DNA from 3 places in the Streptomyces sp. Xyl84 genome. Region 3 is predicted to be linked to each of the others. Evidence: predicted binding sites of a transcription regulator. Region 3 holds the regulator's gene; each other region holds the start of a gene.
The links. The regulator HrcA, encoded in region 3, represses chaperone genes, less so after heat shock. The targets are predictions, from matches to a motif close to TTNGCACTCNGNNNNNCNGAGTGCNAA.
Positions count from the first base shown of each region.

Region 1 (9,908 bases), 910 kb from region 3:
TCGCGCTCGGGCTGGTCGAGGACAAGCCGTACAAGATCTTCGGCGCGCAGGCCGAGGGCTGCTCGCCGGTGTCCACCGCCTTCAAGGCCGGGCACGACGTCGTCCGGCCGCAGAAGCCGGACACCATCGCCAAGTCCCTCGCCATCGGCAACCCCGCCGACGGGCCGTACGTGCTGGACATCGCGCGCCGCACCGGCGGAGCGGTGGAGGATGTGACGGACGCGCAGATCGTCGACGCGATCAAGCTGCTCGCCCGCACCGAGGGCATCTTCGCGGAGACCGCGGGCGGTGTGACGGTCGGTGTCACGAAGAAGCTGATCGAGGCCGGCGTCCTCGACCCGACGAAGACCACCGTCGTCCTGAACACGGGTGACGGCCTGAAGACCCTGGACGCGGTGGCCGGCACCGGTCTGACCGCCACCATCCGCCCGACCCTGGACTCCTTCCGAGAGGCTGGCCTCGCATCATGAGCGTGACCGTTCGCATCCCCACCATCCTGCGCACCTACACCGGCGGGCAGGCCGAGGTGAGCGCCGAGGGCGCCACGCTCGCCGATGTCATCTCCGACCTGGAGAAGAACCACACGGGCATCGCCGCGCGCGTGCTGGACGACCAGGGCAAGCTGCGCCGCTTCGTCAACGTCTACGTCAACGACGACGACGTGCGTTTCGAGCAGGGCCTCCAGACGGCGACCCCGGACGGCGCCGGCGTCTCGATCATCCCGGCGGTCGCCGGCGGCTGACCATTACCGTAGGTAATGGCGCTCACCGAGCGTGCCGTGAATTGCCCCCTCCGCGAGAGAAGCGGAGGGGGCAATTCCATGTGATTGAGCGCGGTAGAGTTGGGGAACGCGCCCCTGATCTTCGGGATGAGCGCCTGTTGATTCCTGCCGCCCGCCGATGAGAAGCAGCCAAAATGCGCGGGTATTCTGCGGCATTTGTCGTGCTTTGTGGGGCCCGACTTGCCCGGGGATCGACTGAATTCTCGTCACATTCCGGACCGCTCCCGCCCGGAATTCTCGTCCGATTGACCTGTTGCAGACGGCAGTTGGACAGATACATTCAGCCGCGGTCGACGCGTTCCGGCGCACGCCCCCGATCCACGGGGGGTGAGGTCTGACCCGGATCCGCGAAGTGCGGATCTGTGCAAGGGCCAGTAATAGGGGAGTTAGGCATGGCTCAGGGCACCGTCAAGTGGTTCAACGCGGAGAAGGGGTACGGCTTCATCGCGGTCGACGGTGGTGCGGACGTCTTCGTCCACTACAGCGCGATCCAGATGGACGGCTACCGCACGCTGGAAGAGGGCCAGCGGGTCGAGTTCGAGATCTCGCAGGGTCAGAAGGGCCCGCAGGCCGACATGGTTCGCGTCACCGCCTGAACGTACGTCACACGAAGGGCCCACACCCCCACGGGGGTGTGGGCCCTTCGTCCGTTCCCGCCCGGCCGCCCCGCCCGGCCGCCCCGCCCGACCGGCACGGCCCCCGTTCGTCCCCGGCTGATCCGGTACGCGCGCACCCCCGGCGCGCGCGCCCTCCCGTCACCCGACCACCACCCCTCATCGAGCCCGCTTCGCGGGCGGACCTTGCACTCGGGCATGCCGAGTGCTAATCATTGGCGTTAGCACTCTGAAGGTGAGAGTGACAACGAAGGACCGGGTCGGTGAGGCCCGCAGGCCGTGTGGGGCAAGGAACCACAAGGCCGGCGAGCCGTCCGTCGCGGGCGCGGGCGCGGTCCGAAGGAATCACCCCCAGTCCTGGAGGGACCACTTCACATGGCCAAGATCATCGCGTTCGACGAGGAGGCGCGGCGCGGCCTCGAGCGCGGCATGAACCAGCTCGCGGACGCCGTCAAGGTGACGCTCGGCCCCAAGGGTCGCAACGTCGTCCTCGAGAAGAAGTGGGGCGCGCCCACGATCACCAACGATGGTGTCTCCATCGCCAAGGAGATCGAGCTCGAGGACCCGTACGAGAAGATCGGCGCCGAGCTGGTCAAGGAAGTCGCCAAGAAGACGGACGACGTCGCCGGTGACGGTACGACCACCGCGACCGTGCTCGCCCAGGCCCTGGTCCGCGAGGGCCTGCGCAACGTGGCCGCCGGTGCCAACCCGATGGCCCTGAAGCGCGGTATCGAGAAGGCCGTCGAGGCCGTCTCCGCCGCCCTGCTCGACCAGGCCAAGGAGGTCGAGACCAAGGAGCAGATCGCCTCCACCGCCTCCATCTCCGCTGCCGACACCCAGATCGGCGAGCTGATCGCCGAGGCCATGGACAAGGTCGGCAAGGAAGGCGTCATCACCGTCGAGGAGTCGCAGACCTTCGGTCTGGAGCTCGAGCTCACCGAGGGCATGCGCTTCGACAAGGGCTACATCTCCGCCTACTTCGCGACCGACATGGAGCGCATGGAGGCGGTGCTCGAGGACCCGTACATCCTCATCGCCAACTCCAAGATCTCCTCGGTCAAGGACCTGCTCCCGCTCCTGGAGAAGGTCATGCAGTCGGGCAAGCCGCTGCTGATCATCGCCGAGGACGTCGAGGGCGAGGCCCTGTCGACCCTGGTCGTCAACAAGATCCGCGGCACCTTCAAGTCCGTCGCCGTCAAGGCCCCGGGCTTCGGCGACCGCCGCAAGGCCATGCTCGGCGACATCGCCATCCTCACGGGCGGCGAGGTCATCTCCGAGGAGGTCGGCCTCAAGCTGGAGAACGCCACCCTCGACCTGCTGGGCAAGGCCCGCAAGGTCGTCATCACCAAGGACGAGACCACCATCGTCGACGGTGCCGGCTCCTCGGAGCAGGTGGGCGGCCGTGTCAACCAGATCCGCGCCGAGATCGAGAACAGCGACTCCGACTACGACCGCGAGAAGCTCCAGGAGCGCCTGGCGAAGCTCGCGGGCGGCGTGGCCGTCATCAAGGCCGGTGCCGCCACCGAGGTGGAGCTGAAGGAGCGCAAGCACCGCATCGAGGACGCCGTGCGCAACGCCAAGGCGGCCGTCGAGGAGGGCATCGTCGCCGGTGGTGGCGTGGCCCTGCTGCAGGCCTCCCAGGTGTTCGAGAAGCTGGAGCTGGAGGGCGACGAGGCCACCGGTGCCGCCGCCGTCAAGCTGGCGCTCGAGGCCCCGCTGAAGCAGATCGCCGTCAACGCCGGCCTCGAGGGCGGTGTCGTGGTGGAGAAGGTGCGCAACCTGACCCCGGGCCACGGCCTGAACGCCGCGACCGGCGAGTACGTCGACCTGGTCGCCGAGGGCATCATCGACCCGGCCAAGGTGACGCGCTCCGCGCTGCAGAACGCCGCGTCGATCGCCGCGCTGTTCCTCACCACCGAGGCCGTCATCGCCGACAAGCCGGAGAAGGCCGCCGCGGCCGCTCCGGGCGGCATGCCGGGCGGTGACATGGACTTCTGATCCCGCGCGGATCAGGCTCGTCCTTGCCGAGGGCGGCACTCCCTGGAGACAGGGGGTGCCGCCCTCGGGCGTGTCCGGGGCGGCGGCCCGCCCGGAAGACGGAGGCGGTGACTCCTTCCCATACCATTCGGTATGCATACCGCCCGGTATGCAGCCGGCAGGTCTTCACCGTCCTTCCGAGGAGCCCCCCGTATGACCCCCACCCCCACCCCCACCCCCACCCCCGGCCCCGTCCCCGGACCCACGTCCGCCTCGCGGGCGGCCCGCGTCCTCTCCCGTCCCGTCACCCTGAACGGCCTGACCGTCCCCAACCGGATAGTCATGGCCCCGATGACCCGCCGGTTCTCGCCGGGCGGTGTCCCGGGCGAGGACGTGCACTCCTACTACGCCCGCCGGGCCGCCGCCGGGGTGGGCCTCATCGTCACCGAGGGCACGTACGTCGGGCACCCCTCGGCGGGGGAGAGCAGCAGGGTGCCGCGCTTCCACGGGGAGGAGCAGCTCGCGGCCTGGGAGAAGGTCGCCGGGGCCGTGCACGCGCAGGGCGGCACGATCGTCCCCCAGCTGTGGCACGTCGGCATGGTCCGCCAGGAGGGACGGCCGCCCTTCCCGGACGCGCCCCCGGTCGGCCCGTCCGGGCTGCGTCTGGACGGTACCGAGGGCGGCCGGGCGATGACGCGGTCCGACCTGGACGACGTGATCGGGGCCTTCGCCGAGGCGGCGGGCGCGGCGCAGCGCCTCGGCTTCGACGGCGTGGAGATCCACGGCGCCCACGGCTACCTGCTGGACCAGTTCCTGTGGGCCGGCACCAACCGACGTACGGACGGCTACGGCGGTGATCCGGTGGCCCGGACCAAGTTCGCGGCGGAGGTCGTCGAGGCGGTCCGCGCGGCCGTCTCGCCCGCCTTCCCGGTCCTCTTCCGCTACTCGCAGTGGAAGCAGGAGGCCTACGATGCCCGGCTCGCCGCGACGCCGCAGGAGCTGGAGGCGATCCTGGCCCCGCTGGCGGCGGCCGGGGTGGACGCCTTCCACGCCTCCACCCGCCGGTACTGGCTCCCCGAGTTCGAGGGCTCCGACCTCAACCTGGCGGGCTGGACGAAGAAGCTCACCGGCAGGCCGGTCATCACCGTCGGCTCGGTCGGCCTCCAGGGCGGCGACTTCCTCCGGGGCCTGCGGGGGGAGGGCGCCGCGGTCGGCGGCATCGACAACCTGCTGGACCGGCTGGAGCGCGAAGAGTTCGACATGGTCGCCGTGGGCCGGGCGCTGCTCCAGGACCCCGAGTGGGCCGCGAAGGTGCTCACCGACCGCACCGCGGACCTGAAGCCGTTCGACGCGGCGGCACTGACCACCCTGAGCTGACCCCCGCGGGACCCGTCCCGCCTCCACGGCAGGCCCGGCAGCGGGCCCCCGGGGAGACGGGGCGGGGTCCGGGCGCGCTGCCGGACGGAGGGCGGATTTCGCTTGCTTAAGTCAATCAAATCGAATTATGGTTGCTTGAGTCAAGTACCCCTGCGCTCCCCGGAGACCTCTTCCATGTCCGACGGACCTGCCCGGCCCACCGCGGCCGGGGCCCTGCCCAGACCCAACGCCATCGTGGCCGTCCTGGCCTTCGGCGGCATCGTGGTCTCGCTGATGCAGACCCTGGTGATCCCGATCGTCTCGGAGCTGCCGAAGCTGCTGCACGCCTCCGCGTCGGACGCCGCCTGGGTCGTCACCGCCACCCTGCTCGCCGCCGCCGTCGCCACCCCGGTGACGGGCCGCCTCGGTGACATGTACGGCAAGCGCCGCATGCTGCTGGTCAGCCTGGCCATGCTGGTGACCGGCTCGGTCACCGCCGCGCTCAGCGACTCCCTGGCCCCGATGGTCGTCGGGCGCGCCCTGCAGGGTCTGGCCTCCGGTGTGATCCCGCTCGGCATCAGCATCATGCGCGACGAACTGCCCGCCGAGCGGCTCGGTTCGGCGACCGCGATGATGAGCGCCTCGCTCGGTGTCGGCGGCGCCCTCGGTCTGCCCGCCGCCGCGGTCATCGCCGAGAACTTCGACTGGCACGTCCTGTTCTGGGCCTCGGCGGCCCTGGGCGCCGTCGCGGCGGTCCTCGTGCTGCTGCTCGTACCCGAGTCGCAGGTGCGCTCCGGCGGCCGCTTCGACGCCGTGGGCGCCATCGGCATGGCGGCGGGGCTGATGTGTCTGCTCCTGGGGGTCTCCAAGGGGGCCGACTGGGGCTGGGGCAGCGGCCGGACGCTGGGCCTGTTCGCCGCGGCCGTCGTGATCCTGCTCGCCTGGGGAGCCTTCGAGCTGCGCGTCCCGGCCCCGCTGGTGGACCTGCGCACCACGGCCCGCCGCCAGGTGCTGATGACCAACCTGGCCTCCATCGCGATCGGCTTCGCGATGTTCTCCATGTCCCTGGTCATCCCGCAGCTGCTCCAGCTGCCCGCGCAGACCGGTTACGGCCTCGGCAAGTCGCTGCTCACCACCGGCCTGGTCATGGCCCCGTCCGGGCTGGTGATGATGGCGGTGGCCCCCTTCTCGGCCTCCCTGTCCCGGGCCCGCGGGCCCAAGGTGACCCTGATGACCGGCGCTCTCATCGTGGCCGCCGGGTACGGCCTGAACATCGTCCTCATGGACCAGGTGTGGCACTTCGTGCTGGCGCCCTGCGTCATCAGCGCGGGCATCGGCTTCACCTACGGGGCGATGCCCACGCTCATCATGGGCGCCGTGCCCGCCTCCGAGACGGGCGCGGCCAACAGCCTCAACACGCTGATGCGGTCCATCGGCACGTCGACCGCCAGCGCGGTCGCCGGTGTGGTCCTCGCCCACCTCACCACGCGCTTCGGCCCCTACGCGCTGCCCTCGGAGAACGGTTTCCGCACCGTCCTGGCGCTGGGCGCGGGCGCCGCCCTGCTCGGCTTCCTCATCGCCGCCTTCATCCCGGGCCGGGGCGCGGCCGCGGCGGTGACGCCGGTGGCGGCGGCCGGGGAGTCCAAGGCGTCCGAGGTGAAGGCCTGAACCGGGAGTGAAGCCGGGCGCCGGGGTGAGGGCGCGGGCCGGGAGTGGAGGAGTGGGCCGCCGGACCAGTGTCCAGGCCCGCCCCTCACCCCGCCCCGCGACCTACAGGTTGCCCATCGGCTCGATGTCCGCCCGTACCGGGGTGCCCCAGACGCGTACCACCTCGTAGTCGGTGAACTCGTGCACCAGCCGGTAGGCCGTCGCCGCGCGGGGGGAGCGCTGCTGGGCCGAGAGGAACAGCTCCGCCTCGCGCCGTTCCCGGCGCGGGGTGCCGCACAGCTGCCACTCCCGGCCGTTCCACAGCTCCGGCAGCCAGCGCTGCTGGGCCTGGGGACGGTCCTCGCGCACGCCGTAGCGGGTGGGGGCGCTCTCGCCGGACGCCGAGGCGGCCGATCGGCGGGGGCCGCCCTCGTACTGGGCCCGGCGGGCGGCGCGGCGCCGGGTCTCGCACAGCAGGCACAGGTCGGGCGCGTCCTGGTCGACGGGCCCGCCGGGATGCTCGGCGCACCGGGTGGCGGGCCTGTCCTGCGAGACGCTCTCCTCCAGCAGGTCGAGCGCCCGCCGCAGATCCGCCTTGATCTCGTGCAGCCGGGCGTCCGGGGTCTCGGCGTTCAGCTCCTCGCCGTGCTCCCCGACCACCCGCAGGGCCCGCCCGAGCGCCGTCAGCTGTGCGTGGTTCATACCGGCCAGCGTCGCACACGGCACCGCCCGGGCGGCGGCCCCCCGGGGGTGGTCAGCCCATGCTCTTCGCGCCGTCCAGCGCCTCGCGGACGATGTCGGCGTGACCGGCGTGCTGCGCGGTCTCGGCGATGATGTGCAGCAGCACCCGGCGGGCCGACCAGTGGGTGTCGGGCTCGAACCAGGGGGTCTTGGGCAGCGGCTGCTCGGCGTCCAGGTCGGGCAGGGAGGCGACCAGCTCGTCGGTGATGCGGGCCGCCTCCGCGTAGGCCGCCCGCAGCCCGTCCAGGGTGTCACCGGGCAGCATGCGGAAGTCGTCCGCGCGCCGGGCGAAGTCCTCCTCGGTCATGGCGGAGAAGTCGGGCATCGCGGAGGGACCCTTCACGATGAACGCCGCCCACGCCCGCTCCACCGACGTGACGTGCTTGATCAGGCCGCCCAGGCACAGCTCGCTGGTGGTGGTGCGCCGGCCGGCCTGCTCGTCGGTGAGGTCACGGGTGGTGAAGGTCAGGAAGTGACGCTGCTTGGCCAGCGCCTGCAGCAGGTCCGCGCGCTCACCGGTGACGGCCGGCGCGGCGGGGCTCACGGTGCCGGCGTTCTGCGTCGTCTCGCTCATGGTCTCGGCCTTCCGCCAGAGTGGTGTTCCCTCGGTCGACGACCACGGTACGGACGATCTAGGTCAGGTCGTGTCCTACACCACGCCGGCGCTCCTGCCGTTCTCCGGCCGCGGCTCGGCCGCGCCGGCCGCCAGCGCGGCCCGCAGATGACCGCCCGACCGGGCGAGCAGGCGGGCCGCGGCCGGGCCGTCCACCCCGGAGAGCAGGACCAGGATGGCGTCCTTCACCTCGCCGTCCGTGGCCGTCAGCGCCCGCTCGATCTCCTCGTCCGGCGCGCCCGTGGCCAGGGCGACGATCCGCCGGGAGCGGGCGCGCAGTTTGTCGTTGGAGGCGCGTACGTCGACCATCAGGTTCCCGTACGTCTTGCCCAGGCGGATCATCGTGATCGTCGAGAGCATGTTCAGGACGAGCTTCTGGGCCGTGCCCGCCTTCAGCCGGGTGGAGCCGGTGAGGAGTTCGGGTCCGGTGACGATCTCGATGCCGTGCTCGGCGGCGGCGGCCAGCGCGCTGTGCGCGTTGCAGGCCAGGCCGATGGTCAGCGCGCCCAGCGCGCGGGCGTGCTCGACCGCGCCGATCGCGTACGGGGTGCGGCCGGAGGCCGAGATGCCGACCACCGTGTCGTCGGGGCCGAGACCGAGGGCGTCGAGTGCCTCCACGGCCAGCTCCCGGGAGTCCTCCGCTCCCTCGACGGAGGTCACCATCGCCTCCGGACCGCCCGCGATCAGACCGACGACCTGCCCCGGGTCGGTGTTGAAGGTCGGCGGGCACTCGGAGGCGTCCAGCACCCCGAGCCGCCCGGCGGTGCCCGCGCCCGCGTAGATCAGCCGGCCGCCGCGCGCCATCCGCTCGGCGACCGCGTCGATCGCGGCGGCGATCTGCGGCAGCCGCTCGGCGACGGCGGCGGGCACGGCCGCGTCCTCGGCGTTCATCAGCCGCGCGATCTCCAGCGTGGGCAGCCGGTCGATCTCGGACAGTTCAGGACGGAACGCCTCGGTCGTCAGCGACTCCAGCTCGGCGCGCAGCTGACGGTAGGGGGAGGGGGAGGTCATGGGGGTGGCTCTCTCCGTGCGGTACGGGTGCGGTGGGGCCGGCGGTGCCGGGGCGGGCGGTGGTCACGAACGCTGGGGGCCGCCCCGCGGACTGTGGCGGTGCGCCAGCGCCTCGTACGACGCCGCCAGCGCCGGTGCCGCCGTCTCGTACGTCCGCTGGGCCACCCCGACGAACAGGCAGTCCACGACGAGCAGTTGACTGGTCCGGGAGGACATCGCGGCCGGGCGCAGCTCGCTCTCCCGGGAGGTGGCGGTGGTCAGCACGTGGTCGGCGTACTGGGTGACGGGCGCGTCGGGGCGGCCGGTGATGGCGACGGTGGTCGCGCCGCGCTCGAAGGCCGCCCGCAGCGGTTCGATCACGTCCCCGGTCGAACCCGAGTGGGTGATCGCGATGGCGACGTCGCCCGTGCGCAGTTGCACCGCGTTGGTGACGGCCAGGTGCGGGTCGCTGTGCCCGTGCGCTATCAGCCCTATGCGCAGCAGCTTCTGGGTGAGGTCCTGGGCGACCAGGCCGGAGGCCCCGATGCCGTACACGTCCGTACGGCGGGCGGCGGCCAGGGCGGCGACGGCCGCGCCGAGCTGGACCGTGTCCAGTCCGGCGGCCGTGTCGGCGAGGGTCTGCTGCTCCTCGTAGGCGAGTTTGGCGACGACGTCCGCGATGGGGTCGTCGACGGCGATGTCGGTGGTGATGGCGGGGGCGCGGCCGGACTGCTGCTGGGCGGCGAGGCCCGCGAGCGCGAGGCGCAGGTCGCGGTAGCCGGGGTAGCCGAGCAGCCGGGCGGTCCGTACGACCGTCGCCTCGCTGGTGCCGGTCAGTTCGGCGAGGCCGGTGACGGTCAGGGCCGCGCAGCCGGCCGGGTCGTGGGCCACGGCTTCGGCGACGCGCTGCATGGAGCGGGTCATGGACGGCGCGAGGGTGCGTACCTTGGCCGCGAGGGCGGCGGGAGCGGGAGGCGTGAGGCCTGCGGCGGCGCCCGAACCTGCGAAAATTTCCTTCACGTCCTGGGTCACGTATGAAAGATATTTTCTGTCCGGGTGTGCGGTCAAGGGTGCGCACGCGCGCACCGCGGCGGCCCCGTGCGCACAATGGAGCCATGGAACCCATCAGCCCGCTGGAGCAGGCCCTGCACGCCGCCCGTGCCCTCGTGCTCGCCGATCTCGTCGCCGG
Region 1 is NZ_AP029182.1:4,014,613-4,024,520, forward strand. It holds gene thrC (threonine synthase) at 1-470, shown strand, start outside; gene AC6I72_RS17495 (MoaD/ThiS family protein) at 467-742, shown strand; gene AC6I72_RS17500 (cold-shock protein) at 1,174-1,377, shown strand; gene groL (chaperonin GroEL) at 1,771-3,393, shown strand; gene AC6I72_RS17510 (NADH:flavin oxidoreductase) at 3,586-4,749, shown strand; gene AC6I72_RS17515 (MFS transporter) at 4,924-6,396, shown strand; gene AC6I72_RS17520 (hypothetical protein) at 6,499-7,077, opposite strand; gene AC6I72_RS17525 (DinB family protein) at 7,130-7,690, opposite strand; gene murQ (N-acetylmuramic acid 6-phosphate etherase) at 7,766-8,740, opposite strand; gene AC6I72_RS17535 (MurR/RpiR family transcriptional regulator) at 8,804-9,751, opposite strand; gene AC6I72_RS17540 (DUF8819 family protein) at 9,835-9,908, shown strand, end outside.
Region 1: the regulator HrcA is predicted to act here: its motif matches at 1,581-1,607, upstream of groL (chaperonin GroEL).

Region 2 (9,908 bases), 2.0 Mb from region 3:
AGTGGACAGCTCGCTCTTCTTCCATCCCGAGGGCGAGCGCGGGGCGGCTCGGAGCGCTCGAGAGAACTCGGCCAAGGAGGTCTGCATGAGGTGCCCGGTCCGTGCGGAGTGCGCGGCACACGCCCTGGCGGTGCGCGAGCCGTACGGAGTGTGGGGCGGCCTCACCGAGGACGAGCGCGAGGAGCTCATGGGGCGGGCACGGAACCGACTGGTGACGGCTTCGTCATCAAGCGGCGACACCGCTTCACATACCTGAAGGAACGTTTCTTCTTACCCATACGGACGTACTACGGCGATCAGGGCACGCACGCGCGTGCCCTTCGCTTCGGTACCCGGCCGGTGCGCCGCGCTCACCGGGACCCGGCGCGCACCAGTTCATCGAGCGTCGCCGCCACGGCCGGCACCTGGGCCAGGTCGGGCAGGGTGAGGGCGACGATCTCGCGGCGCACCGCGGGCTCCAGAGCCACGGTGCTCGCGCCCCGGGGCCGTACGGACTCGATGGCGAGCTGGGGCAGGACGGCCACGCCCAGACCCGCCCCCACCAGCCCGGCCACCGCCGGGTAGTCGTCCGTGGCGAAGTCGATGCGGGGCGTGAACCCGGCGCTCGCGCACACCTCCACGAGCTGGCCCCGGCAGCGGGGGCAGCCCGCGATCCACGGCTCGTCGGCGAGTTCCGCGATGGCGACGGACTCGGCCCGGGCCAGCGGGTGTCCCTCGGGTACGAGTCCGACGAGCCGGTCGGTGAGCAGCGGGCGCACCACCAGGTCCGCCCATTCCTCGGCGCCCGCGGCGCCCTCGTAGCGGAAGGCGAGGGCCACGTCGCAGTCGCCGGCGCGCAGCAGTTCCACGGAGCGCGGCGGTTCTGCCTCCTCCAGGGAGACGCGGGTGCCGGGGTGCGCCGCGCGCAGGGCGGCGAGGGCCGTGGGGACGAGGGTGGAGCTGCCGCTGGGGAAGGAGACCAGGCGGACCCGGCCGGCGCGCAGACCGGCGATGGCGGCGACCTCCTCCTCGGCGGCGGTGAGTCCGGCGAGGATGCCGCCGGCGTGCCGCACCAGGGCCTCGCCGGCCTCGGTCAGCCGCATCTCGCGGCCGGTGCGCACGAGCAGCGGGGTGCCGGCCGATCCCTCCAGGGCCTTCATCTGCTGGCTGACGGCGGGCTGGGTGCAGCCCAGCTCGCGGGCGGCGGCGGAGAAGGAGCCGGTGGCGGCGACGGCGCGCAGGACGCGCAGATGACGGGCCTCGATCACCCTTCGAGCATAAGGCAGGCTTGGGCGAAGCGCCGGAAAACGCGTCGACACTTTGACTTGGGGTCCCTTACCGTTCCGGCATGAAGCTTCTCTCGGTCAACCTGGGCCGTGCCGTGGCCGTGCCGTACACCGATCAGCCCGAGGGTCTCACCGGTATCGGAAAGCAGCCGGTGGACCACCCGGTGCGGGTCGCGGCGCCCGGCCCGAAGGGCGTCGGCGCGAGCGGGCTGGCCGGGGACGCGGTGTGCGACACGCGGCACCACGGCGGTGACGACCAGGCGGTGTACGCCGTGGCGCGCGAGGACCTGGACGACTGGGAGCGCGAGCTGGGCCGGGCGCTGCCCAACGGGTCGTTCGGCGAGAACCTCACCACCACGGGCATCGACATATCCGGTGCGCGCATCGGGGAGCGCTGGCGCCTCGGCTCGCCGGGGGGTCCCTCGGTGGTGCTGGAGGTCACCTGCGGGCGGATCCCGTGCCGGACCTTCCAGGGCCATCTGGGCGAGCGGGGGTGGGTCAAGAGGTTCACGCGGAAGGGTGCGCCGGGTGCGTACCTGCGGGTGATCGAGCCGGGTGAGATCCGCGGCGGGGACCCGGTGGAGATCGTGCACCGCCCGGACCACGACGTGACGGTGGCCCTCGAGTTCCGGGCCGCCACCACGGAGCGCTCCCTGCTGCCGCGCCTGCTGGCGGCCGGTCCGGCGCTGCACCCGGAGTCGCTGGCCGCGGCCCGCAAGTACGCGGCTCGGTACGGCGCCGGGGAGGCGGGCTGACGGATCGTCGGGCCCGGCCGGGCCGGCCGCTCACACCGGTCCGTCACTGATCGGCAGGCCCTGTGCAGAGATCGGGGACGAGGGGGCGGGACCACTAACCTTTCGCCATGACAACGGCTCTGATTACGGGATCGACCGCGGGCATCGGCGCCGCGTTCGCACGGCGCCTGGCGGCGGACGGCCACAACCTCGTCCTGGTGGCGCGTGACACCGGGCGGCTGACGGAGCAGGCGACCGAGCTGCACGACCGGCACGGCATCGAGGCCGAGGTGCTGACGGCCGACCTGGCGACGGACGAGGGCATCGAGAGGGTCGCCGCCCGGCTGGGCGACCGGAAGAACCCCGTCGACCTGCTGGTCAACAACGCGGGCTTCGGCAACAAGGGCCGTTACCTCGACGTGGAGATGACCGACGAGCTGAGGATGCTCAAGGTGCACGTCGAGGCGGTGCTGCGGCTGACGTCGGCGGCGACCGCGGCGATGCGCGAGCGCGGCCGGGGCGGCGTGGTGAACGTGGCGTCGGTCGCGGCGTTCGTGCCGCGCGGCACCTACGGGGCCTCGAAGGCGTGGGTCGTGCAGTTCACCCAGGGTGCGGCGCGCGACCTGGCGGGCAGCGGCGTACGCCTGATGGCGCTGTGCCCCGGCTTCGTGCGCACCGAGTTCCACCAGCGGGCCGGGATGGGCACGGACAACATCCCGGGCTGGATGTGGCTGGACGCGGACAAGCTGGTCGCGGCGGCCCTGACGGACCTGGCCCGCGGCCGGACGGTGTCGATCCCGGACCCCCGCTACAAGGCGCTGATGGGCCTGGTCAAGGTCACACCGCGGGGCCTGCTGGGCGGCGTCACCTCGAAGACGGGCCGCAAGTACGGGCCGCGGTGAGCCGTGGGGGCCGGCCGGACGAGCGGAGAGGGGCGGTCGGCTGCCGGCCGCCCCTCCTCTCACTCACCTCAGCGTCGCGCCGCCCTCCGCCCGGACGCGGCCCGCTCGTCGGCGCCGACGGAGACGGACGTTTCCCCGACTGCGCCCGGGTGACCCCGGCCGCCTCCCTCAACAGCTTGGTCTGACGCCCGAAGCAGCGCAGGAACTCCCCGGCGGCCTCCTCTTCCCCACCCCCGAACGCGCGGTGCCCGGCACCCCCCGAAGGGGTGCCGGGCACCGGTGGCTCGCCCGAGTCGCCGAGCGGCTCGGGTCAGAGCGCTGCCTCAGTGGGCGTGGCCGTGGCTGTGGCCCGCGGCGGCCGGCTCTTCCTCTTCCTTCTTCTCGACGACCAGGGTCTCGGTCGTCAGGAGGAGGGAGGCGATGGAGGCCGCGTTCTCCAGGGCGGAGCGGGTGACCTTGACCGGGTCGATGACGCCGGCCTTGACCAGGTCGCCGTACTCGCCTGTGGCGGCGTTGTAGCCGCTGCCCTTCTCCAGCTCGGCGACCTTGGAGACGATGACGTAGCCCTCCAGGCCGGCGTTCTCCGCGATCCAGCGCAGCGGCTCGACGGCGGCGCGGCGGACGACCGAGACACCGGTGGCCTCGTCGCCGGTCTTGTCGAGGTTGCCCTCGAGCACCTTCACGGCGTGGACCAGCGCGGAGCCACCACCGGAGACGATGCCCTCCTCGACCGCGGCGCGGGTCGCGGAGATGGCGTCCTCCAGACGGTGCTTCTTCTCCTTCAGCTCCACCTCGGTGGCGGCGCCGACCTTGATCACGCACACGCCGCCGGCCAGCTTCGCGAGGCGCTCCTGGAGCTTCTCACGGTCCCAGTCGGAGTCGGTGGACTCGATCTCGGCCTTGATCTGGGCGACGCGGCCCTCGACGTCGGCCTTGTTGCCGGCACCGTCGACGATCGTGGTGTCGTCCTTGGTGACGGTGACGCGGCGGGCGGAGCCGAGCACGTCGAGACCGACCTGGTCGAGCTTGAGGCCGACCTCCTCGGAGATGACGGTGGCGCCGGTGAGGACGGCCATGTCCTGGAGCATCGCCTTGCGGCGGTCGCCGAAGCCGGGGGCCTTCACCGCGGTGGCGTTGAAGGTGCCGCGGATCTTGTTGACGACGAGGGTGGAGAGCGCCTCGCCCTCGACGTCCTCGGCGATGATCAGCAGCGGCTTCGAGGCGTTGGCCTGGATGATCTTCTCGAGCAGCGGGAGCAGGTCCGCGATCGAGGAGATCTTGCCCTGGTTGATCAGGATGTACGGGTCGTCGAGGACGGCCTCCATACGCTCCTGGTCGGTGACGAAGTACGGCGAGAGGTAGCCCTTGTCGAAGGCCATGCCCTCGGTGAAGTCCAGCTCCAGCCCGAAGGTGTTGGACTCCTCGACGGTGATGACGCCGTCCTTGCCGACCTTGTCCATGGCCTCGGCGATCAGCTCGCCGACCTGCTGGTCCTGGGCGGACAGCGCGGCCACGGCGGCGATGTCGGACTTCTCGTCGATCGGGCGGGCCGAGGCGAGCAGGTCGTCGGAGACGGCCTTGACCGCGGCGTCGATGCCCTTCTTCAGCAGCGCCGGGGAGGCACCCGCGGCGACGTTCTTCAGGCCCTCGCGCACCAGCGCCTGGGCGAGCACGGTGGCGGTGGTGGTGCCGTCACCCGCGATGTCGTTGGTCTTGGTCGCCACCTCCTTCACCAGCTGGGCGCCGAGGTTCTCGTACGGGTCCTCGATCTCCACCTCACGGGCGATGGTGACGCCGTCGTTGGTGATGGTCGGGGCGCCGAACTTCTTGTCGATGACGACGTTGCGGCCCTTGGGACCGATCGTCACCTTGACCGTGTCGGCGAGCTTGTTGACGCCGCGCTCGAGGGCGCGACGGGCGTCCTCGTCGAACTTCAGGATCTTCGCCATGGCAGCGGGAGCCCTCTCGGAAATCTTGGGTGAAAAAGAAACTGCGCCCCGGACGCCCGGCTTCTTAACGGTCGCGGGGGCCAGGGGCGCAGCTCACAGCAGGAATGCTGAGGTGACTTACTTCTCGATGATCGCGAGCACGTCGCGAGCCGAGAGGACGAGGTACTCCTCGTTGTTGTACTTCACCTCGGTGCCGCCGTACTTGCTGTAGAGCACGACGTCGCCGACCTTGACGTCGAGCGGAAGACGGTTGCCGTCCTCGAAACGGCCCGGGCCCACGGCCAGGACGACGCCCTCCTGGGGCTTCTCCTTGGCGGTGTCCGGAATGACCAGGCCAGAGGCCGTGGTCTGCTCGGCGTCCAGCGGCTGGACCACGATGCGGTCCTCGAGCGGCTTGATGGCAACCTTGGTGCTGGCGGTCGTCACGATCCGACCTCCCCCTTCGGAGATCTCACGGGGTTAACTGTCTGAGGTGGCGACCAGGTCGATCCGTCGTCGCGGGTGCCGGACCTGCCCGTCGCGTTGTTGGCACTCTCCGGTGGGGAGTGCCAGAGCCGAGACTATGACCGCGATTAGCACTCGGTCAAGCGGAGTGCCAATTGCCGTGCGGCGCGTCGGAGGAAGGCGGGCTCTTCAGGGGCGCTTGGGCAGATGCCGTCCGCCGCGGTGGGCGGCCCTGGGGACTGCCGCTCCCGGCCCCCGCCGGCCGGCCTGGTCGGCCTCGTCCGCAAGCGCCGGACGGGCCGATCCGTCACAGGTAGTCCTGCAGCCTTCCGACCGTCAGCCCCTGCGCCTCGATGTCGCGCAGCAGGCGTGTGGTGCGTTCGCGCAGTGTCGGGCCGTCCAGGTCGTCGTCGTCCGAGGTGACCAGGAGGATGTCGCCGGGGCGCAGCGCGGGACGGCCGCGGGTGAAGCGCAGGCGGGTCTCCGTCATCGAGGCGCGCCACAGCACCACGGCGGTGACCTGGCAGTCGGCGGCGGCGCGCAGGGTCGTGGTGTCGTAGACGCCGTAGGGCGGCCGGAAGAGGCGGGGGCGGACGCCGAAACGGGCGTGCAGCTTGTCGCGCTGGCCGCAGATCTCGGCGCGCTGGCCGGCGTAGGGCAGGCCGCGCAGGGCCGGGTGTTCCAGGGTGTGGTTCTCCAGGGCCGCGCCGACCGACAGCAGGCGCGCGAAGTGCCCGTACTCCGGCCCGATGACGCTGTCCGTGAGGAACATGCTGACCGGCAGCCGCAGTTCGCGGACCATGTCGACGAACCGCGGATCGCGTTCGGCGCCGTCGTCGTAGGTGAGGAAGACGACCCGGTCGGGCGTGTCGACGTGGTCGACCACCGGGGGCGGTGCGAAGGCCCGGCCGGCGGCTGCCGTCGCGCGGGTGACGGGGCGGGACGGCGGCTGCGGGGCCGCGGGCAGTGGCGCCGTCAGGCCCCAGCGGCGGTACGGCTGCGGGGGTGCGGCCGGGGCGGTGGGCCGTACCCGCTGGGCGGCCTTGCGGCCCAGCCGTTCGATCGGGTCGACGGACGAGGCGCAGCCGGCCAGGAGCAGCAGCACGGCCGCGAGCAGTGCCGCGGCCGTGCGCCGCGGCCACGGCCGCGGTCTCACAGGTAGTCCTCCAGCCGGGCCACCGCGTACCCCTTGGCGGTCGCGTAGTTCAGGAAGCGGCGCATGTCGTCGACCATGGTGCCGTCCCACTCGCCGCGGCCGCGGAAGTGGGTGAGCACGATGTCGCCGGGGCGCAGCCGCTTGTCGTCCTCGCGGAACTCCCAGTGGTCGACGTAGACCTCCTCGTTCCAGATCGGCGCGTACTTGATGCCGCAGGACTTGGCGGCGCGCAGGGTGTCCTGGTTGTAGTTGCCGTAGGGCGGGCGCAGGAGCTGCGGGCGCTTGCCGAACTGCTTGAGCATGATGTCCTGCATGTCGCAGATCTCGTGCCGCTGCTCGTCGTAGGACAGTCCCGGCAGGTACGGGTGGTGCAGGGTGTGGTTGTTCAGGGTGTTGCCGAGGGACTGGGCCTTGCGGAAGTAGCCGTAGTCGTCCTTGACGACGTAGTCGCTGAGGAAGGCCGTGTAGGGGACCTTCAGGTCGTTCATCATGCGCAGGAAGGCGGGGTCCTTCTCGGCGCCGTCGTCGATGGTGAGGAAGAGGATCTTGTCCTTGGTGGGCACGGTGGTGAAGACCGGGGGCAGGTCCCACTCCTCCTGGTGGTCCACCTCGAAGCCGGGGCGGGCGTGGATCCTCGGCTTGACGGCGGGTGGCGGCGGGGGCAGGAGCGGGGCCTGGCTCAGGCCCCAGCGCCTGGCGGCGGCGGTGCGGGCCGCGGCGGAGACCTTGAGCCGGGTGGCGTAGGAGTCGAGGGCGCGGGCGGGGGGCGCCTGGAGGCGCTGCTGGCCCGGGGCGGGGGCCACCGGCGTGCCCGGCCGGTCGCAGCCGGAGACGACGGCGGCGACGGCGAGGGCGGCGAGTGAGGCACGGAAGGCGGCCCTGCGCCCCGGACGCCCCGGACGGCCGGGAAGGCCCGCGAGGCCCTGGAGGCGATTTTTGTCATTTTGTACTACTGAACTCATGGCGCCGGATCCTCGCAGGCCACCGCCCCGAACCCGAGGCGACACCGCGGCCGGCGCCACACCGTCCACCGACTGGCCCACAATGAGGCGGTGACCGACCCACTCGCCCCGCTGCACGCCTTCGCCTCGCTCCTCACCCCCGAGGGCCGCGCCCTCCTGGAGGAGGTGCGCGGCACCGCCCCCGCCGACGAACTCGCCGTCGCCACCCGGCTGCGCCGCGACCACCCCGCCGGCCTGGTCTCGGCCGCGCTCGGACAGGCCCGGCTGCGGCAGCGGGCGGCGGCGAAGTTCGGGGCGGCGGACGCGGAGCGGATGTTCTTCACCCCGAACGGCGTGGAGCAGTCCACCCGGGCGAGCGTGGCGGCCTACCGCGCGGCGCGGCTGAGGGAACTGGGCGTGTCCTGCCTGGCGGACCTGTGCTGCGGCATCGGCGGGGACGCGATCGCGCTGGCCCGCGCCGGGATCCGCGTCCTGGCCGTGGACCGGGACCCGGTGACGGCCGCGGCGGCCCGCGCCAACGCGGCGGCGCTCGGGCTCGACGCCCTCATCGAGGTCCGCGAGGCGGACGTCACGGACGTCGACACCTCGTCGTACGACGCCGTGTTCGTGGATCCCGCCCGGCGCGGCGGCGGACGAGGGGCCGGGCGGGCGGCGGGTGGGCGGATCTTCGATCCCGAGGCGTACTCGCCACCGCTGTCCTGGGCCGTGGAGGCCGCGCTCAAGGCGCCGCACGCCGCCCTGAAGGTCGCCCCCGGCATCCCGCACGAGGCCGTCGCGCCGCAGGCCGAGGCCGAGTGGATCTCCGACGGCGGGGACGTGAAGGAAGCGGTGCTTTGGTTCGGCACCGAGCCGGGCACGGTGCGCGCGACGCTGCTGCCCGGCCCGCACAGCCTGCGCGGCCGCGGCCTGCCCGACCCGCCGGTGCGGCCGGTGGGCCGCTACCTGTACGAGCCCGACGGCGCCGTCATCCGCTCCCACCTGGTCGCCGAGGTCGCCGAGGAACTCGACGGCGGCCTCGTCGACGAGACCATCGCCTACGTCACGGCCGACGAGCTCCGCCCCACCCCGTACGCGACCGCCTACGAGATCACCGGCCGGCTGCCCTTCAACGTCAAGAAGCTGAAGGCGCTGCTGCGCGAGCACGAGGTCGGCACGCTCACCGTGAAGAAGCGCGGCTCGGCCGTGGAGCCGGAGGAGCTGCGCCGCAAGGTGCTGCCGAAACCGCACGGGCGCGGCACGATGACGGTGTTCCTCACCCGGGTCGCGGGCGCCCCGACGATGCTGCTGGGGCACCCCGCCCCCGCCGCGTAGCGGGAGGTCCGCCCGCCGCGGCGACGCCCGCGGCGTGCCGGGCTCCGGCTCCGCCCTCCCGCGGCTCCGCCGGCGCCTTCCCGTACCTTCCTGGACTTTCCGGCGCCCGCCGACGCCTTCCGGTGGCCGCCTTCGAAAGTTTCGAAGGCGGTCAGGCTGGTCACTCGCCCGGCCGCGCCGTGCTGCTGCGCACCACCAGGCTCGTCGCCAGCTCCACCCGTGTCGCCGCCGGCGGCTCCTCCTCCCGCCCGAGGTCGAGCACCAGCCGCGCCGCCGCCTCCGCCATCTCGGTGAGCGGCTGCCGTACGGTCGTCAGCGGCGGCCCCACCCAGCGCGCCACGGGCAGGTCGTCGAAGCCGACCACGCTCAGGTCCTCCGGGATGCGCAGGCCCAGCTCCCGCGCCGCCTCGTACAGGCCGAGCGCCTGGAGGTCGTTGCCCGCGAAGACCGCACTCGGGCGGTCCGGGCGGCGCAGCAGCTCCAGGCCCAGGCGGTAGCCGGCCTCGTGGTGGAAGTCGCCGGTGACGATCAGTGACGGATCGACCCGCACCCCCGCCGTCTCCAGCGCCGCCCGGTAGCCGTCGACCCGGGCGCGGCTGCACATCATCCGGGACGGCCCGCTGATGGCCCCGATGCGGGTGTGGCCCAGCTCCACCAGGTGCCGGGTGGCGGCGAGCCCGCCCTGCCAGTTGGTCGCGCCGATCGAGGGCACGTCGGTGCCCGGGTCGCCGGCCGGGTCCATCACCACGAAGGGAATGGAGCGGCTGGTCAGCAGCGCCCGCTGGGACTCGTCGAGGCCGGACAGGACGAGGACCACGCCGTGCGGGCGGCGGGCGGCGACCTGGTCCGCCCAGGTCCGGCCGGGGGTGAGCCGGCCCGCGCTCTCGGAGAGCACGACGCTCAGGCCCGCGTCCCGCGCCACGTTCTCCACGCCCCGGATGACCTCCATCGCCCAGGCGCTCTCCAGCTCGTGGAAGACGACGTCGATCAGCGGCGAGCGGGTGGCCTCGGCGCGCCTGCGCCGGTAGCCGTGGGCGCGCAGCAGGTCCTCGACGCGGCTGCGGGTCGCCGGGGCCACGTCGGCGCGCCCGTTGAGGACCTTCGAAACAGTCGGAGCCGACACCCCGGCCTCGCGGGCGATCTCGGCGAGGGTGGCGGTGCGGGTTGCGGGGGTCTTGGTCGGCT
Region 2 is NZ_AP029182.1:2,954,629-2,964,536, forward strand. It holds gene AC6I72_RS12595 (WhiB family transcriptional regulator) at 1-256, shown strand, start outside; gene AC6I72_RS12600 (LysR family transcriptional regulator) at 351-1,247, opposite strand; gene AC6I72_RS12605 (MOSC domain-containing protein) at 1,328-2,020, shown strand; gene AC6I72_RS12610 (SDR family NAD(P)-dependent oxidoreductase) at 2,128-2,901, shown strand; gene groL (chaperonin GroEL) at 3,225-4,850, opposite strand; gene groES (co-chaperone GroES) at 4,968-5,276, opposite strand; gene AC6I72_RS12625 (polysaccharide deacetylase family protein) at 5,602-6,450, opposite strand; gene AC6I72_RS12630 (polysaccharide deacetylase family protein) at 6,447-7,412, opposite strand; gene AC6I72_RS12635 (class I SAM-dependent methyltransferase) at 7,503-8,723, shown strand; gene AC6I72_RS12640 (LacI family DNA-binding transcriptional regulator) at 8,884-9,908, opposite strand, start outside.
Region 2: the regulator HrcA is predicted to act here: its motif matches at 5,423-5,449, upstream of groES (co-chaperone GroES).

Region 3 (9,908 bases):
TAGAAGCCGTCCAGAGGAGTGTGGCGGCGCAGTTCGGAGCCGTCGGCCCGGGAGGAGTACAGCGCGCCGGTGCCCTCGTGGTCGGAGAGGAAGGCGACCCTGTCCCCCACCCACAGCGGGTACTCGAGGTTGCCGTCCAGGTCTTCGTGCAGCCGTACGAACTCGCCGGTGTCCTCCGGGTCGATCCACAGCTTCCCGGCCGTGCCGCCCCGGTACCGCTTCCACCAGGCCGCCTCCCGGCCCATGGTCGCGGACAGCAGTACGGTGTGCGGCCCGTACGCGACGGCACCGACCGGGCCGTAGGGCAGGACGGCGGCCTCCGAGCCGTCCAGCGGGACGGCGCGGGCCCAGGTGCGGCGCAGGCTGGCCTGGCCCTGGGTGCTGATCGCGAGGACTTCGCCGCCGGGCGTCCAGCCCCGCACCTGGGTGCGCCAGCTGCCCCAGTGGGTGAGGCGCTCGGCGGGCCCGCCGTCGACCGGCGCGACGTGCACCTCGGGGGCGCCGTCACGGGTGGAGGTCCAGGCGACGGTGGTGCCGTCGGGCGAGATGCGCGGGTGGTTCACCGGCACGTTGTCGCCGCTGACCCGCCAGGCCCGCCCGCCGTCCAGCGGCGCGAGCCACACGTCGTCCTCGGCGGTGAAGGCGACCAACTCCCCGTGCAGGTGCGGAAAACGGAGGTAGGCGGACGGTACGGTCGATGCGGAGGATGCGGACTGAGTCACCCGATCACCCTACGCAGGGCCCGCGGTCACGGACAGGGGAACGGATCACTTCGGTGATCACTTCGCGCTCCGCCCGGCCCGCCGCTGACCGCGCGTCGTACCGCTGCGGCCGGGGCCGGCGCCCGCCGTCCGCCCGGCAGGTGCCGGAACCGTCTCGATGCCCCCATGCCCGGCAGGGTGTCACCGGTCCGCCGTGGGCGGTGGAGCGCATACGGCCACCTGTGCGCCGTGCGTGCCCGCGCGCGGTCAGGAGCGCGGCCGCAGCCACTCCTGGAGTTCCACCAGGTTGCCCTCCGGGTCCTTCAGGTGGGCGACGCGCATCCGGTCCGTCAGGGGGGCCGGGCCGTGCAGCAGCGTGGCGCCGCGGCCGGTGATCTCCGCGCAGCAGGCGTCCAGGTCGTCCACCCGCAGCACCACCAGGGAGCGGTGCCCGCCGGCGGTGTCGCCCAGCTCGTCCAGCACCTGTGCCATCATCGCCCGGTCCTGGAGGGCGATGCCCGCGGACCCGGTGGCGGGGCTGAACTTCTCGTACGGCCCCTGCGCCGCGCCGGACTGCGGCTCGAGGCCGAGCACGTCGGCGTAGAAGCGGTAGGAGGCGGCGAAGTCGGTGACGAGGAGCCGTACTTGGGTGAGTTCCACGGTGTTTCCCCCCTGGCGCGGTCAGGACCAGCGGCCCGTGCGGCCCAGGAGCAGGGCCGCGGCGGCGGTGCCGGCGGTCGATGTACGCAACACAGTAGGCCCGAGGACGTAGGGCCCGGCGCCGGCCTCCGCGAACAGCGCCAACTCCTCGGGGGAGACGCCGCCTTCGGGTCCCACGACCAGCACGATCTCTCCCCGGGCAGGGAGGTGGGCGGTGGCCAGCCGCTCCCGGCCACTCTCGTGGAGCACGGCGGCGAAGTCCGCTTCGGCGAGGAGCGCGGCGACCTGCTTGGTCGTCGCGGCGTCCGCGACCTCGGGGAAGCGGACGCGGCGCGACTGCTTGCCGGCCTCGCGGGCGGTGGCCCGCCACTTGCCGAGCGCCTTGAGTCCCCGCTCACCCTTCCACTGGGTGATGCAGCGGGAGGCGGCCCAGGGCACGATCGCGTCGACACCGACCTCCGTCATGGTCTCCACGGCCAGTTCACCGCGGTCACCCTTGGGGAGGGCCTGGACGACGGTGATCCGGGGTGAGGGCGGGGCTTCCTCGCTCACCGGGCCCAGCTGCACGACGAGCCGGTCCTTGCCCTCGGTGGCGCTCACCTCGCCCTCGGCCCACCGTCCGGCGCCGTCCGTGAGCACGACCCGCTCGCCGGGCTGCAGCCGCTTCACCGAGACGGCGTGCCGCCCCTCGGCGCCGTCCAGCACGAACTGGCCCGGGCCGTCCTCCAGCCGGCCGGCCACGAACACGGGTGCGGTCATCGCGCATCGCCTCCCCTGCGCGAACCGGCCGCCGACTCCCGCCGGGCGGCGTCCAGTTCGGCCGCCAGCACCTCGACCAGCTCGCCCGCGGGCAGTGCGCGGGCCTGGCGGTGGCCCTGGCCCGCCCACAGCGCCATGCCCTGCGGGTCGCCGGCCTTCGCGGCGGCCTTGCGCAGCGGCGAGGTGAGGTGGTGGACCTCGGGGTAGGCGGCGGGCGCGTACGGGCCGTGTTCGCGTACGAAGCGGTTGACCAGGGCACGGGCGGGCCGCCCGGAGAACGCGCGGGTCAGCTCGGTGTGCGGGAAGACGGGGTCGGTCAGGGCCTGCTTGTGCAGGGCGTGCGCCCCGGACTCGGGGGTGGCGAGGAACGCCGTGCCGAGTTGCGCGGCGCTCGCTCCGGCCGCGAGGACGGCGGCGATCTGGCTGCCGCGCATGATGCCGCCGGCGGCGACGACCGGCAGGTCCACGGCCTCGCGGATCTGCGTGACCAGGGAGAGCACGCCGATGCCGGCGCCGTCGTTCTCCGGCCGGTCGCGGTGGGTGCCCTGGTGGCCGCCCGCCTCCACTCCCTGGGCGATCACCGCGTCCGCGCCCGCCCGCGCCACGGCCAGCGCCTCGTCGACGGTGGTCGCGGTGGCCAGGACGTACGTGCCGACACGGTGCAGGGAGTCGATGACCTGGCGGGTGGGGACGCCGAAGTGGAAGGAGACCACGGGGACCGGGTCGTCGAGCAGGACGGCGAGTTTGACCTCGTAGCCGTCGTCGCGCCCGCACTCGGGGTCGCCCAGCTCCGTCTCGTACCAGGTGGCCTCACCGGCCAGCTGCTGCGCGTAGAGGTCCACGGCGCCGGACGGGGGCGCGGCGTAGGCCGTCTTGGCGGAGCCGGTGCCCGCACCGGGGTGCTCCGGCTGGGGCATGAAGACGTTCACCCCGAAGGGGCGGCCGGTCAGCCCGCGCATCTGCTTGATCTCCTGGTACATGCCGTCCGCCGTCTTGTACCCGGCCGCCAGGAAGCCCAGCCCGCCGGCCTCGGACACCGCGGCGGCGAGCTGCGGCCCCGCCGGGCCGCCCGCCATCGGAGCCTGCACGATCGGACGGGGGAAGAGATCGGTCAGCGCGGACAATGCGGAGGACATGACCGCATGGTGTCACGTCCCGCGTACGGCTCCGAATCCGGGCGTCCGCCTGCACGTGCCGGAGGCGGCCACCGGCGTCGGTGGCCGCCTCCGGTGCGGCCGCAGGGCGTTCAGCCGGCCTCAGCGGCCGTTGAACGCGTCCTTCAACCGGGAGAAAAGGCCCTGCTGCCCGGGCTGGAACTGCCCCTGGGGGCGCTCCTCGCCGCGCAGTTCGGCCAGCTCCCGCAGCAGGCGCTCCTGCTCCGGGTCGAGCTTGGTGGGGGTCTGGACCTCGACGTGGACGATGAGGTCGCCCCGGCCGCCGCCGCGCAGGTGCGTGACGCCGCGGCCGTGCAGCGGGATCGACTGGCCGGACTGCGTGCCGGGCCGGATGTCGACCTCCTCCATGCCGTCCAGCGTCTCCAGCGGCACCTTGGTGCCGAGGGCCGCCGCGGTCATCGGGATGGTGACCGTGCAGTGCAGGTCGTCGCCGCGGCGCTGGAACGTGGCGTGCGGCAGCTCGTGGATCTCGACGTAGAGGTCACCGGCCGGGCCGCCGCCGGGACCGACCTCGCCCTCGCCCGCGAGCTGGATCCGCGTGCCGTTGTCCACACCGGCCGGGATCTTCACCGTCAGCGTGCGGCGGGCGCGGATGCGGCCGTCGCCGGCGCACTCCGGGCACGGGGTGGGCACGACGGTGCCGAAGCCCTGGCACTGCGGGCAGGGCCGGGAGGTCATGACCTGGCCCAGGAAGGACCGGGTGACCTGCGAGACCTCGCCGCGGCCGCGGCACATGTCACACGTCTGCGCGGTGGTGCCGGGCGCGGCGCCCTCGCCGTTGCAGGTGGTGCACACGACGGCCGTGTCGACCTGGATGTCCTTCGTCGTGCCGAAGGCCGCCTCGTCCAGCTCGACCTCGAGCCGGATCATGGCGTCCTGGCCGCGCCGGGTGCGCGAGCGCGGCCCGCGCTGCGACGCCGTGCCGAAGAACGCGTCCATGATGTCGGAGAAGTTGCCGAAGGAACCGGCACCGAAGCCGCCCGCGCCGGCCCCGCCGGACTGCGAGAGCGGGTCGCCGCCGAGGTCGTAGACCTGCTTCTTCTGCGGGTCCGACAGCACCTCGTAGGCGGCGTTGATCTCCTTGAACCGCTCCTGGGTCTTCGGGTCCGGGTTGACGTCCGGGTGGAGCTCGCGCGCGAGCCGCCGGAACGCCTTCTTGATCTCATCCTGCGACGCGTCGCGGCGCACGCCGAGAACGGCGTAGTAGTCCGTGGCCACTTACGACTCCGCCAGGATCTGTCCGACGTACCGTGCCACTGCGCGTACCGCTCCCATCGTTCCCGGGTAGTCCATGCGGGTCGGTCCGACCACGCCGAGCTTGGCGACTGCCTCGCCGCCCGAACCGTAGCCCACCGACACGATGGACGTGGAGTTGAGTCCTTCGTAGGCGTTCTCGTGACCGATGCGCACGGTCATGCCCGGATCCTGTGTCTCACCGAGCAGCTTCAGCAGGACGACCTGCTCCTCCAGCGCCTCCAGAACGGGCCGGATGGTGAGGGGGAAGTCGTGGGGGAAGCGGGTCAGATTGGCGGTGCCGCCGATCATCAGCCGCTCCTCGTTCTCCTCGACGAGGGTCTCCAGGAGGGCGGAGAGCACGGTGGCGACCGTCCCCCGGTCCTCCACGTCGAAGCCGTCGGCGAGATCCTCCACCAGGTGCGGCACGTCCGTGAAGCGGCGGCCCGCGACCCGGCTGTTCAGCCGCGCCCGCAGGTCCGCCACGGACGTCTCGCCGAACGGCGCCGGGCAGTCGATCATCCGCTGCTCGACCCGCCCGGTGTCCGTGATCAGCACGAGCATCACCCGCGCGGGCGCGAGCGAGAGCAGTTCCACGTGCCGGACGGTCGAACGGGTCAGCGAGGGGTACTGCACCACGGCCACCTGCCGGGTCAGCTGCGCCAGCAGCCGCACCGTGCGGGCCACCACGTCGTCGAGGTCGACCGCGCCGTCGAGGAAGTTCTGGATGGCGCGCCGCTCGGGCGCGGTCATCGGCTTGACCCCGGCGAGCTTGTCGACGAAGAGGCGGTACCCCTTGTCGGTGGGGATGCGGCCGGCGCTGGTGTGCGGCTGGGCGATGAAGCCCTCGTCCTCCAGGGCGGCCATGTCGTTGCGGACGGTGGCCGGTGAGACGCCGAGGTTGTGCCGCTCGGTGAGGGCCTTGGACCCCACCGGCTCCTCGGTGCCGACGTAGTCCTGGACGATGGCACGCAGCACCTGCAGCCTTCGCTCGCTGAGCATCGCGCACACCTCCAGAGTCGTCACTCGGTTCCCGCCTGGCACTCGGCGCATACGAGTGCCAGCATCCCCCGGCCCAGTGTACGGCCGTCGGGTACACCGGGGGCAAGACTGGTCCGCGCAACGCTAGCGTCCGGGTATGACGGTGACTTGGGAAGACCTGGGGTGGGAGCGGCTGGCCGAGGGCGTGGGCCGGGTGCGGCTGCCGGTGTGGGACTGCACGGCCGCACTGGTCGTCGGGGACGGTGCCGTGCTGTGGGTGGACCCGGGGGCGTCCGTCGCGGAGGGCGCGCGGTTGCGTGCGCGGGCACGCGAGATCACGGGCGGCCGTGTGACTCTTCTCGCGCTCACGCACCTGCACTTCGACCACGTCTTCGGGGCGGCGGCCTTCGAGGGGGCGGCCGAGGTCTTCGCCGCAGAGGGGGCGGGCGCGGTGCTCGGCGACGCGCGCGAGCGCGCGGAGCTGCGCGCGGACGCGGTGCGCCAGGGGCTGGACGCGCGGGCGGCCGAGGAGGCCGCCGCGGCCCTGGTGCGGCCCGGCCGCGAGGTCCGCGACCGGCTGACCGTCCCGCTGGGCGGCGGCCGGGAGGTGCTGCTGGCGAACGTGGGCCCGGGGCACACCGCGCACGACCTCGCCGTGGTGGTGCCCGGTGAGGGACCGGGCCGGGGGCCGGTGGTCTTCTGCGGTGACCTGGTCGAGGAGTCCGGCGAACCGCAGGCGGGCCCGGACGCCGTGGTCGAGCGGTGGCCGGCCGCTCTGGACCGGCTGCTGGAGCTGGGCGGCGAGGACGCGCTGTACGTCCCCGGGCACGGCGCGGCGGTCGACGCGGCCTTCGTCCGGGCCCAGCGGGACGCGCTGGCCGAGCGCTTCGGCGTGTCGCGCTGATCACCGCCCCGGATCTCCCTATCGTCACTCGAATGCGCCAGTACTCCGCCGACCTGACCCCGCCCTGGAAGAAGAAGTCCCAGCCGGTGCCGGAGGTCGCGGCCGAGCCGGGCCTGGTCGTCGAGGAACCGGTGACCGGATTCTGCGGGGCGGTGATCCGCTGCGAGGCGGGCACGGTGACCCTGGAGGACCGTTTCGGCAAGCACCGCGCCTTCCCGCTCCAGCCGCGCGGCTTCCTGCTGGAGGGGCGGCCGGTGACGCTGGTGAGGCCCGCCGCCGGTCCGGTACGGCCCACCCGCACGGCCTCCGGTTCGGTCGCCGTGCCCGGCGCACGCGCGCGCGTGGCCCGCGCCGGCCGCATCTACGTGGAGGGCCGGCACGACGCCGAGCTGGTCGAGAAGGTGTGGGGCGACGACCTGCGCATCGAGGGCGTCGTCGTGGAGTACCTGGAGGGCGTCGACGACCTCCCCTCGATCGTCGCCGAGTTCGCGCCCGGCCCGGACGCCCGCCTCGGCGTCCTCGTCGACCACCTCGTCCCGGGCAGCAAGGAGTGGCGCATCGCCGGGTCGGTGACCAGCGAGCACGCCCTGGTCGTCGGCCATCCGTACATCGACGTCTGGGAGGCCGTGAAGCCGGCCTCCCTCGGCATCGGGTCCTGGCCCCGGATCCCGCACGGCCAGGACTGGAAGAAGGGCGTCTGCCGCGCGCTGGGCTGGCCGGAGAACACAGGCGCCGCCTGGCAGCAGATCCTCGCGCGGGTGCGCTCGTACAAGGACCTGGAGCCGGAGCTGCTGGGCCGGGTCGAGCAGCTGATCGATTTCGTGACGGAACCCGCGTAGCTCCCCCGGCCCGGCGCGCCTCAGTCCACCAGGTCCCGCACCACCGCGTCCGCCAGAAGCCGCCCGCGCAGGGTGAGCACGGCGCGTCCGGCGTCGTACGGGCCCTGCTCCAGGAGCCCGTCGGACAGCGCGCGCCGGGAGGCGGCCAGGCCCTGCGGACGCAGCAGGGAGAGCGGCGCGCCCTCCTTGAGCCGCAGCTCCAGCAGGATCCGCTCCACCCGGCGGTCCTCCTCGGTGAGCAGTTCGCGCCCGGCGCCCGGGGAGCGGCCCTGGGCCAGGGCGGCGGCGTACGCGCCGGGGTGCTTGACGTTCCACCAGCGCACGCCGCCGACGTGGCTGTGCGCGCCGGGGCCCGCGCCCCACCAGTCCGCGCCGCGCCAGTACAGCTCGTTGTGCAGGCAGCGGCCCGCCTCGGAGGTGGCCCAGTTGGACACCTCGTACCAGTCGAAGCCCGCCGCGGACAGCGTCTCCTCGGCGATCAGGTACCGGTCGGCGTGCACGTCGTCGTCGGTCATGGGGACCTCGCCGCGGCGGATCCGGCGGGCGAGCCGGGTGCCCTCCTCGACGATCAGCGCGTAGGCGGAGACGTGGTCGGGGCCCGCGCCGAGGGCCGCGTCCAGGGAGGCGCGCCAGTCGTCGTCGGACTCGCCGGGCGTGCCGTAGATCAGGTCCAGGTTGACGTGCGCGAAACCGGCCGCGCGGGCCTCGGCGACGCAGGCCTCGGGGCGGCCGGGGGTGTGGGTGCGGTCGAGGATCTTCAGCACGTGCTGCCGGGCGCTCTGCATGCCGAAGGAGATCCGGTTGAAGCCGCCCTCCCGCAGGGCCGCCAGGTACGCCGGGCCGACCGACTCGGGGTTGGCCTCGGTGGTGACCTCCGCGTCGGGGGCCAGACCGAACTCGTCGCGGACCGCCGCCAGCATCCGTACGAGGTCGTCGGCGGCGAGCAGCGTGGGCGTGCCGCCGCCGACGAAGACCGTACGGACCTGGCGCGGGTCGTCGCCGAGGACCTTGCGGGCCAGCCGCACCTCCTCGACGAGGGCCGCCGCGTAGTTGTCGCGGGAGGCGAGCACACCGCCGGTGCCGCGCAGCTCGGTGGCGGTGTAGGTGTTGAAGTCGCAGTAGCCGCAGCGGGTGGCGCAGTAGGGCACGTGCAGGTAGAACCCGAGGGGCCGGCCGGCGGCCCCGGCGAGCGCGGACGCGGGCAGCGCGCCGTCGGCGGGGACGGGCTCGCCGTCGGGGAGTGCGGAAGGCATGCCTTCCATTGTCCAGTACGGCCGTCCTTACCGTGCCGGGAGCACGAGGAGGGCCGGCTCGTCACTGTGCCTGGAGCACGAGGAGGGCCAGGTCGTCCTCGGGCGGGCGCTCGCCGAACTCGTGCACGAGCTGCCGGATGCGTTCGGCGATCAGGCCGGCGTCGAGGCCCGCGCAGCCGGCGAGGGCGGCGGCGAGCCCGTCGCCGTCGTCGAACTGGCGGGAGCCGGAGCGCCGCTCGGTGACCCCGTCGGTGACGCACAGGAGGGTGTCGCCGGGCACCAGCTCGAAGCTCTCGCACAGGTACGTCTCGTCCTCGATGACGCCGAGCAGCGTCTGCGGGCGGGCGACCGTCCGGACGCCGCCGTCGCGGGCGAGCACCAGCGGCAGCGGGTGACCGGCGCAGGCCAGGGTGCAGCGCACACCGCCCTCGAAGGGCGCCAGCTCGCCGTAGAGCAGGGACAGGAAGCGGGTCTGCGGGGCGTCGCCGGGCGCGACGGGGCCCACCAGGGCGCGGGCCGCCGCGTCGGCGGCCTCGGTGGCGTCGTCGAGGAGGAGCTGGTTGAGGCGGTCGAGGACGTCGGCGACGCCGTACCCCTCGCGGGCCAGCAGCCGCAGCCATGGCCGGGCGAGGCCGATGACCACGGCGGCCTCCGGACCCTTGCCCTGGACGTCGCCGATGGCGAAGCACCAGCGGCCGTCACCGGCCGGGAAGAGGTCGTAGAAGTCGCCGCTCGGGCCGCCCTGGTCGCACGGTTCGTAGACGAGGGCGCTGCGCATGCCGGGGATCTCGGCGACCGCGCCGGGCAGCAGTCCGCGCTGGAGCACGGCGCTGATGGTGGCCTGGCGGGCGTACTGCCGGGCCGCGCCGATGCCGAGCGCGACCCGCCTGCTGAGATCCTCCACCAGGCCGGTGATCTCGTCGGGGAAGCGGAGCAGCCCGGCCCGGCCGATGACGAGCGTGCCGAGCGGGCGGCCGCCCGCGACCAGCCGGTAGGCGAGCGCGGCTCCGTCCGCGGCGTGCGGGCCGAGCGCCTCGCCGGGCCACGGGTAGGGGACGGGACCGGAACTCAGCACGTCGTCGGCCGGGCGCGGCGGGTCCTTCTCCAGGGCGCGGCGCAGCTCCTCGAGGTGGTTCTCGCTGACGTGCCAGACGCGGGCGAGGCGCGGGCCGGGCGCGCCGGTGGCGTCGTGCCACAGGCCGCGTGCCGTGGACTCGTCCTCCAGCCAGACCGCGCACCAGTCGGCCAGCCGGGGGACGACGAGCTGGCCGGTGAGCGCGGCGACGAGGTCCTCGTCGAGCTGCCCGGCGAGCAGGTCGGACGCCTCCGCGAGGAAGGACAGCGCGCCGCGGCCCAGCCATTCGCGGTCGCGTTCGGCGCGCTGGGGCGCGGGGGCGAGGATC
Region 3 is NZ_AP029182.1:4,928,592-4,938,499, reverse strand. It holds gene AC6I72_RS21390 (S41 family peptidase) at 1-722, opposite strand, end outside; gene AC6I72_RS21385 (VOC family protein) at 969-1,361, opposite strand; gene AC6I72_RS21380 (16S rRNA (uracil(1498)-N(3))-methyltransferase) at 1,383-2,120, opposite strand; gene AC6I72_RS21375 (nitronate monooxygenase) at 2,117-3,256, opposite strand; gene dnaJ (molecular chaperone DnaJ) at 3,377-4,513, opposite strand; gene hrcA (heat-inducible transcriptional repressor HrcA) at 4,514-5,530, opposite strand; gene AC6I72_RS21360 (MBL fold metallo-hydrolase) at 5,667-6,413, shown strand; gene AC6I72_RS21355 (DUF3097 domain-containing protein) at 6,446-7,252, shown strand; gene hemW (radical SAM family heme chaperone HemW) at 7,273-8,505, opposite strand; gene AC6I72_RS21345 (SpoIIE family protein phosphatase) at 8,567-9,908, opposite strand, start outside.